2 regions of the Shewanella sp. SR43-8 genome follow, and region 2 is predicted to be linked to the other one. Evidence: predicted binding sites of a transcription regulator. Region 2 holds the regulator's gene; the other holds the start of a gene.

Region 1 (3,943 bases), on a different contig from region 2:
GCGACTCACTTAGCCCATAACCAAGGCCGAAAGGTGTTTTTAACCCTAAACACCTTCCCTAAACCCGGTGAGGAACATCGCTGGTATCAAGCAGTTGATTTAGCCGCACAATTAGAAATGGATGCGCTTATCGTTGCCGATTTATCATTACTCGATTATGCCCACCAGCATTATCCACACCTTCCGTTGCATTTATCGGTGCAAGCCAGTGCGACCAACCTCGGAGCGCTGTCATTTTACCAACAAGCTTTTAATATTGAACGGGCTGTATTACCACGAGTGCTGTCAATAAAGCAGGTTCGCGATTTAGCGAAAGTCAGCTCTGTGGATCTGGAAGTCTTTGCATTTGGCAGTTTGTGCATCATGGCGGAAGGACGTTGTCATTTATCATCATATGTTACAGGTCAATCCCCAAATACCGGTGGCTCATGCTCTCCCGCGAATCATGTTCGCTGGCAAGACAGTGGCAGTGATAAATTAACCAGACTGAATAATGTGTTAATCGATAAAGCCGATGCGAGTCAACAACTGGGCTATCCAGTGGTCTGTAAGGGTCGATATGTTGCTGAATACGATCAAGATGCAAAATATTTACTCGAATCACCCACCAGCTTAAGCACCTTAAGCTTATTACCTGAACTCGCTAAAGCGGGCATCAAATCACTCAAAATTGAAGGACGTCAGCGCAGCCCTGCTTATGTAAGTCAAGTGACCCACGTTTGGCGCAGTGCTATCGACACTTATTTGGCCAATCCCGATTCTTTTTGCGAACAACCACAATGGACGCAAGCATTGGCTAAAGTATCCGAAGGACAAATCACCACATTGGGCGCTTATCAGCGTCAATGGCAATAAGGTTACAGAATGAAAATATCTCTTGCTCCAATTAGCTACTGCTGGTCAAAACCTGACGTTGAGCTTTTCTATCAACAAGTGGCATTAAGTCATATTGATACTGTTTACTTAGGTGAAACCGTGTGCAGTCGTCGCCGCGAACTCAAGTTTAACGACTATCTTGATCTGGCGAATATGCTTAAGTCTTATGGTAAACATGTGGTGTTATCGACCATGGCACTAATAGAAGCACAATCAGAGCTCAATGAATTAAAAAAAGCGATTGAGAATGGTGACTTTAGTATTGAAGCTAATGATATGGCGGCAGTACATTATGCACAGCAAGCCAAAGTTCCTTTTGTGTGCGGACCAATGATTAATAATTACAATCGGGCCAGTCTGGATTTACTGCATAAAAAAGGCATGTTCCGCTTTGTTATGCCATGTGAGTTATCTCAACAGTGGTTAAGTCGTATCATCAATCAAGGTGATAAACCCAAGTTTGAAATTGAAGTGCTCGGCCACGGCTATATGCCGCTAGCTCTTTCAGCGCGCTGCTTTACCGCTAAGCATTACCAATTACCGAAAGATAAATGCCAAACGATTTGCCAACGCCACAGCAAAGGTTTATTGGCTCAAACTCAAGAGTCGCAGCCCTTATTACGCTTAAATGGCATTCAAACTCAATCAGCGGCGCAAATAAATCTGATTAACCAAATTCCCCAGATGATCACCATGGGAGTGGACTATTGGCGGATTTCACCCAACAAATTAACCGATATTGACTTGGGTTCTGAGCTTGCCAGCGCACTACAACAGGTAACAAACGACCCATTTAATACTGAAGAACTATTCAATCAACAATTTAATCACAAGCAGCATACTGCAATCATTCATCATCATTGCAATGGTTACTGGTTCGGATTGCCGGGCATGGACTATCGCCAAGAGAACCAAGAAACTGTGTTTCCGTCATAAAAACTCAGCCGATTGCCATTAATGCAACCACTCATAACAATGATAATATTCATGTTCATTAATGGCATACAAGCGACTTAAAAACTCACACACTCAAAGCTGAAACACTCCAGAAACAAATCATTAACCAAATGATTATATTAGTTATTTATCATGTACAACATCATTCCCGCAAAGTAAATATCTACTCATATTTAACTAATATCTATTCGATTAAGTTATCATTTTACATACAGCAAAGAAGGGGGTAACCTTGCCTACCCAAAAAACACAACTGAATGGACATTCAATCTCTGTCCATAAGAAACAGTTGGATAGCCAAGCTGGCCAACTTACAGCAAATACGTAAGGTGTATTTAACGTGACACACAAAAAACATAACATTAAAACAATTCTTACCTTTATCATTCCGTCACTGATTGGTTTGTTACTGTTTATGACGCCTATCACTGTCAATGGTTCGATTACCATCCCAATTGCAATCATTTCAAAAGCATTGCAAAACCAAATGGGCAGTTCGATTCAGCTTATTGTGACCTGCATCGTTGTATTTATGGCAATAGCCTCATTGCTCACCCAGCTTACTAATCCTAAATTTGTGCGTAAAAATATTTTTTTACGCACCTTATTAAAAGTAAATTTATTTTGGTTAGCCGTGCGAATATTAGGCGCGGTCTTTATTGTCATGGTTTATTTGCAGATGGGACCTGATGCGATTACTTCATCGGCAACGGGTGGTTTAGTCTTAAATGATTTAGTGCCAGTACTATTTTCAGTGTTTATTTTTGCAGGCATGTTATTGCCGCTATTACTCAATTTTGGTTTATTGGAGTTTTTTGGCACGTTATTAACCAAAGTGATGCGTCCAATATTCAATTTACCCGGACGCAGTGCGATTGACTGTATGGCATCCTGGTTAGGTGATGGCAGTGTGGGTATTTTAATGACCACCAAACAATACGAAACCCGTTTTTACACGGCACGAGAAGCAGCCGTTATTGGTACCACTTTTTCAGCGGTATCGATAACTTTCAGTCTAGTGGTTATATCGCAAGTAAAACTTGAGCACTTGTTTGTACCATTCTATCTCACTGTGTGTTTGGCAGGATTTGTCGCCGCTATCATAGTGCCGAAATTACCGCCGTTATCATGGAAAAAAGATCTGTATATCGACGACACCCCACGCCATGAAGATGATGAAACAATTCCTGCCAGTCACGGTGTCTTTTCATGGGGATTTGAACAAGCAATGCAGCGAGCATCCTCTGCTGGTGGCATTAAACATGTCCTAACAGAAGGGATTAAAAACGTTGTTGATATGATTTTTGGGGTAATTCCAGTCGTTATGGCTATTGGTACCGTAGCGTTAGTGCTCGCTGAACATACACCAATTTTTAACTACTTAGGTATGCCATTTATTCCACTGTTAGAGCTACTGCATATTCCTGAAGCCACTGAAGCCTCAAAAACAATTGTGGTAGGATTTGCCGATATGTTTATTCCATCTATATTGGCCAGCTCTATTGAGTCTGACTTAACCCGTTTTGTCATTGCGGCATTATCTGTCACTCAGCTTATTTATATGAGTGAAGTGGGTGCTCTTTTGATTGGTAGTAAAATTCCGGTGAACTTTTTTGAGTTGTTCGTTATCTTTATCCTACGGACATTAGTAACGCTTCCTATTATTGCATTAATGGGCCATTTACTGATTTAGTAGGCGTAACTAAACATAACATCTTAATATCAACTCAGGAGCGCATTGCGCTCCTTTTTTATACAAAATATTCTCTGCGTAACCGAGATAAATCGAGTATGCTTAACAAATAAGCATTGGCTATGTACCATAGCCATATTGATGACTAAGGGTGAACCATGGACAACAGACGTAAATTTTCTCGTATTTTATTTGCAGCCAGTGCGCATCTTGCGCAAACAGAACAAACTTGGCGCACTAAAATTTTAGATTTAAGTCTCAATGGCGCTCTAGTAGAACTGCCAGCAGGTTATACTGGTCAGCTACATACCATTTTAACCTTAGCGTTTGTGTTAGCCGATTCTGATATTGAACTGCACATGGAGGCGGAAATTGTTCATAAGACCCCAGAACATCTTGGCTTAAAATGCACTCATA
Region 2 (3,943 bases):
TGATTTTTCAGGACTATGCTTTATTTCCACATTTAACCGTGGCGGATAATATTTTATTTGGCGTTAAAAATCTTAATGCAAAGGAGCGCCTTACTCGGTTGGATGAGATGCTTGAGCTGGTTAAATTAACTGGCTTGTCATCTCGTTATCCTCATGAATTATCTGGCGGACAGCAGCAGCGAGTTTCAATTGCGCGAGCCTTAGCATATCAACCTGAATTATTATTACTTGATGAACCTTTTTCCAATATTGATGCGCAAGTACGTAACGAGATGATGCTGGAAATTCGTGCCATATTAAAAAAGCGAAATGTGAGTGCGGTGTTTGTGACACACAGTAAAGATGAGGCATTTGTCTTTGCAGATAAGCTGGCATTATTTAAAGATGGCGCCATTATTCAACATGGTAAAGCGGAAACCTTATACCGTTCGCCAAAAGAGCGCTACGTGGCTGATTTCCTCGGCGCGGGTAATTATTTACCTGTTACTGTAACCACGAGTTATCAAGTTGATTATGCTCTTGGAAATCTTAATAGTACTGAAAAATTACCTTGGCCTATTGGAAGCCAAGGGCAAGTATTATTACGACCGCAGCAAATTGAAGTTCATCCTAATACCAATGGTCGTGGCTGTATTGTTGAAAGGCATTTTTTGGGTACTGTATGCCATTATCAAGTGAAAGTTGGCGCTGATATCTTGGATGTAAGTAGTCAATCAACGACACTAATACCTGGCCAACGAGTTGATATTCACATTGCGCCACATCCGCTAGTCATTTTTAATTAACGATTGCTATGGTCATCTTAATATGGAGCATAATTGTTAACATCAGACTTGAATCATAACCTGTTATAAAACCGTTTACTGTCTAGCCCACTGTGCTGCTTTAATTTAAAATAGACCATTACTTGCAGCATGCAGTCATAAAAGTGTGGGTCTGTTAATCAAATAAATGACAAGTTTGAGAGTCAATAAGCTCAATATTATGATTTCGGCTAACGAAGAATATCCTATAACTTGAGTTGAGTGAGCCATCTATTAAAACAGCTGTTCAATCTTTTACTTGAGAGAATATGAGTGCAATAGGTGAAACAAATCAGCTAAATGTGAGTACACTTCAAGTAATTTATATTTGATTAAGATAAGCTCATTGTTAGTTAATCATTAGCTAAACTAAGACGATATGTGAATCGCTCTCTAATGAGTTCAATGCGTTAAATTATCACCATTTAGGCCGACATTTAGTATTAAGGTGGATCAAGTTAATATGGATAACCAAGCTATGCCTCGTGAACAGTTAGGGATTTGCGCAGAAGGTAATTTACACAGTGTGTACCTGATGTTTAATGCCAATGATGGTGTTGAAGATCAGTTACGTCCATCTATTGCTAATGTGGCGCAATACATCTATGAGCTCACAGATCAATATGCAGACAGTGCTTTTAATGGCTTTGTCGGTATTGGTGCTAATTTTTGGGATACCTTTTATCCTGATGCGCGCCCAGCATTATTAAAACCTTTTCCGGCTATGAATGAAGGTATTCGTGATGCACCTGCAATGGAATATGATCTGTTTATTCATATTCGTTGTGACCGTTACGATATTTTACATCTTGTCGCAAATGAGATTAATCAAATGTTTGAAGATTTGGTTGAGCTAGTTGATGAAGAGCGTGGTTTCCGTTTTATGGACAGCCGTGATTTAACCGGTTTTGTTGATGGTACCGAAAACCCTAAGGGGCGCCATCGTCAAGAGGTTGCATTGGTTGGTAATGAAGATAAAGCGTTTGCCTCTGGTAGTTATGTTCATGTACAAAAATACATGCATAACTTAAGTAAATGGCATCGTTTACCACTGAAAAAACAAGAAGATATTTTTGGTCGAACTAAAGTTGATGATATTGAATATGAGTCGGAAGATAAGCCATTAACCAGTCATACCAAGCGAGTTAATTTAAAAGATGCGCAAGGTAATTCATTAGAAATCCTGCGTCAAAGCATGCCTTATGGTTCGATTCGAGAGCAAGGGCTGATTTTTATTTCTGTGTGCCGCACTCCAGAACATTTTGAACAAATGCTTCGCAGTATGGTTCACGGTGATGGCCATGGAAATCATGATCATTTAATGTTGTTTACCAAAGCGTTGACCGGATCATCATTCTTTGTGCCATCATTAGATTTTTTAACCCAATTCGATGATGCGTAACCACCCGCGTTAAGCAAAAAAAAAGCAATGCCATGGCATTGCTTTTTTTATAGTGATATTTTATTCACTATAATTGAATAAAGATCTAACGGTCTCTAAGGTATCATCAATAGTTTTTATACTTGCAGGGCAAATGAAAATCGTATCATCGCCAGCAATGGTACCTAATATCCCTTCAGGTTTACCTATTGAATCCAGCAAACGAGCAATTAATTGTGCTGCACCTGGACTGGTTCTTACCACTATCATGGCTTGGTTATGATCAACATCTAGCACTAAATTCTTAACTGGGCTACCCGCAGTTGGAACGCCTAGCTCTGCAGGCAGGCAATAGACCATCTCTTGCTTGGCGTTACGAGTACGAACAGCACCAAATTTGCTGAGCATACGCGATACTTTAGATTGATTAATATTACCGAATCCTTCGGTTTGAAGCGCATTAACAATCTCGCTCTGGCTTCCAAAACGTTCTTCTTTGAGAATCGATTTAAAAGTTCGTACGAGCTCATCCTGATTTCTTGTCGCTGGCATAATGATATTTCATCTTATATTTGTTATTCAAAAATCTAGCACATTTTGAATAGATTGACTTATTAAGTCAAGAAAAAATCAAATTTATTGAATAAAAATTCATTTTGTAGTGGAACTTTAAGCTGACACTTGTGTTAGTTCTGTGACTCATTTAAGCAATAAATGATTAAGATAATGGCGATGATTGTCTTGTCAGTACCAATAGAGTATCACCCTTTTCTGACAATAGATTAAGTTTTCCTTTTGAGAAATCAATTTGTTGTACTAATGAAATAGCTTGCATCAACTCGGCTTCTTGGCTCATAAAGCTGTCAACGCAGGCTTTCATGGTAGTGCCTGCTGGTGCCAGCTGTAAAAAGTTACCTTGCTGGGCATAACTGCCAAAAAACTGATTACAACTGTTGTTACCTGTTAACTCGCCATCTGCGGCAAAAACTAACGTTGCAGGACTATTATTAATGGTTGGAGTGTCGAGGACGGTGTCGACATGCCAAGTACCAATTAATTGTTCATTTGAGACAGTGGCCGATGGACTTTGGCAAGCACTAAGGCCTATAACTATAACTGCGGCGCCGAGAATATGCTTTATCATGCTGAGAGGGTTCCAAATACGAAAAAATTGGCGCTATTCTACTACTTGAGCATTAATAAAAGAGTAAATAATTGTCAGTTTTTGGATTAATGAACATTATTTAACGAACTAAAGAGAGTCAAATGATTAAATTAGTCAAAGTGTTGCATATCATCGGCTTAATTATGTTGCTGGTGGGCGTAGGCTTATATTGGCAAAGCGATATAGGTCAGCAAGTTAGTGGTATGTTGGTGATTGCATTGCTCATTGGCGTAGGAACATTAATTATGTCTCCGCTGCCTGTTGCGCTAGTGATAGAATGGGCTAAGAAGCAACCTCCCTATTCAGATCCAAAGGAATAATCATTGTCATTTATTATCCGTAAGGCGTTATTCACCGATGTTACTGCCATTGTGCAGTTAGAGCGTGCTCATGTAGATGATGAGTTGTCTGGTTCAGATAACCAATTACATGCTCATTCATTCACCAAAAGTGAGGTGGGTCAGCTAATTAATCAACATTGGTTTATGGTGGCAGAAGAGCAAGGGCAAATTATTGGTTATGTGATGGCCGCAAGATGGTCATTTTTTTCCGCGCAACCATTGTATCGCCATATTATTCAAAAGATTAAGTTCG

The links. Region 2 encodes ArgR, which controls arginine synthesis, uptake and breakdown. Its sites were predicted from a motif close to ANTGAATANNTATTCANT; they were not measured.
Region 1: H5114_RS01865 (YjiH family protein) is a predicted target of ArgR. The motif match lies at 1,988-2,005, and genes of this name have one in related genera.

Annotation. Positions count from the first base shown of each region.
Region 1 covers NZ_JACJDX010000001.1:439,488-443,430, forward strand. Annotated here, with positions in the region: gene H5114_RS01855 (peptidase U32 family protein) at 1-855, shown strand, start outside; gene H5114_RS01860 (U32 family peptidase) at 865-1,812, shown strand; gene H5114_RS01865 (YjiH family protein) at 2,249-3,526, shown strand; gene H5114_RS01870 (PilZ domain-containing protein) at 3,685-3,943, shown strand, end outside.
Region 2 covers NZ_JACJDX010000003.1:38,160-42,102, reverse strand. Annotated here, with positions in the region: gene H5114_RS04335 (ABC transporter ATP-binding protein) at 1-785, shown strand, start outside; gene H5114_RS04330 (Dyp-type peroxidase) at 1,267-2,205, shown strand; gene argR (transcriptional regulator ArgR) at 2,266-2,736, opposite strand; gene H5114_RS04320 (META domain-containing protein) at 2,903-3,328, opposite strand; gene H5114_RS04315 (hypothetical protein) at 3,451-3,669, shown strand; gene H5114_RS04310 (GNAT family N-acetyltransferase) at 3,673-3,943, shown strand, end outside.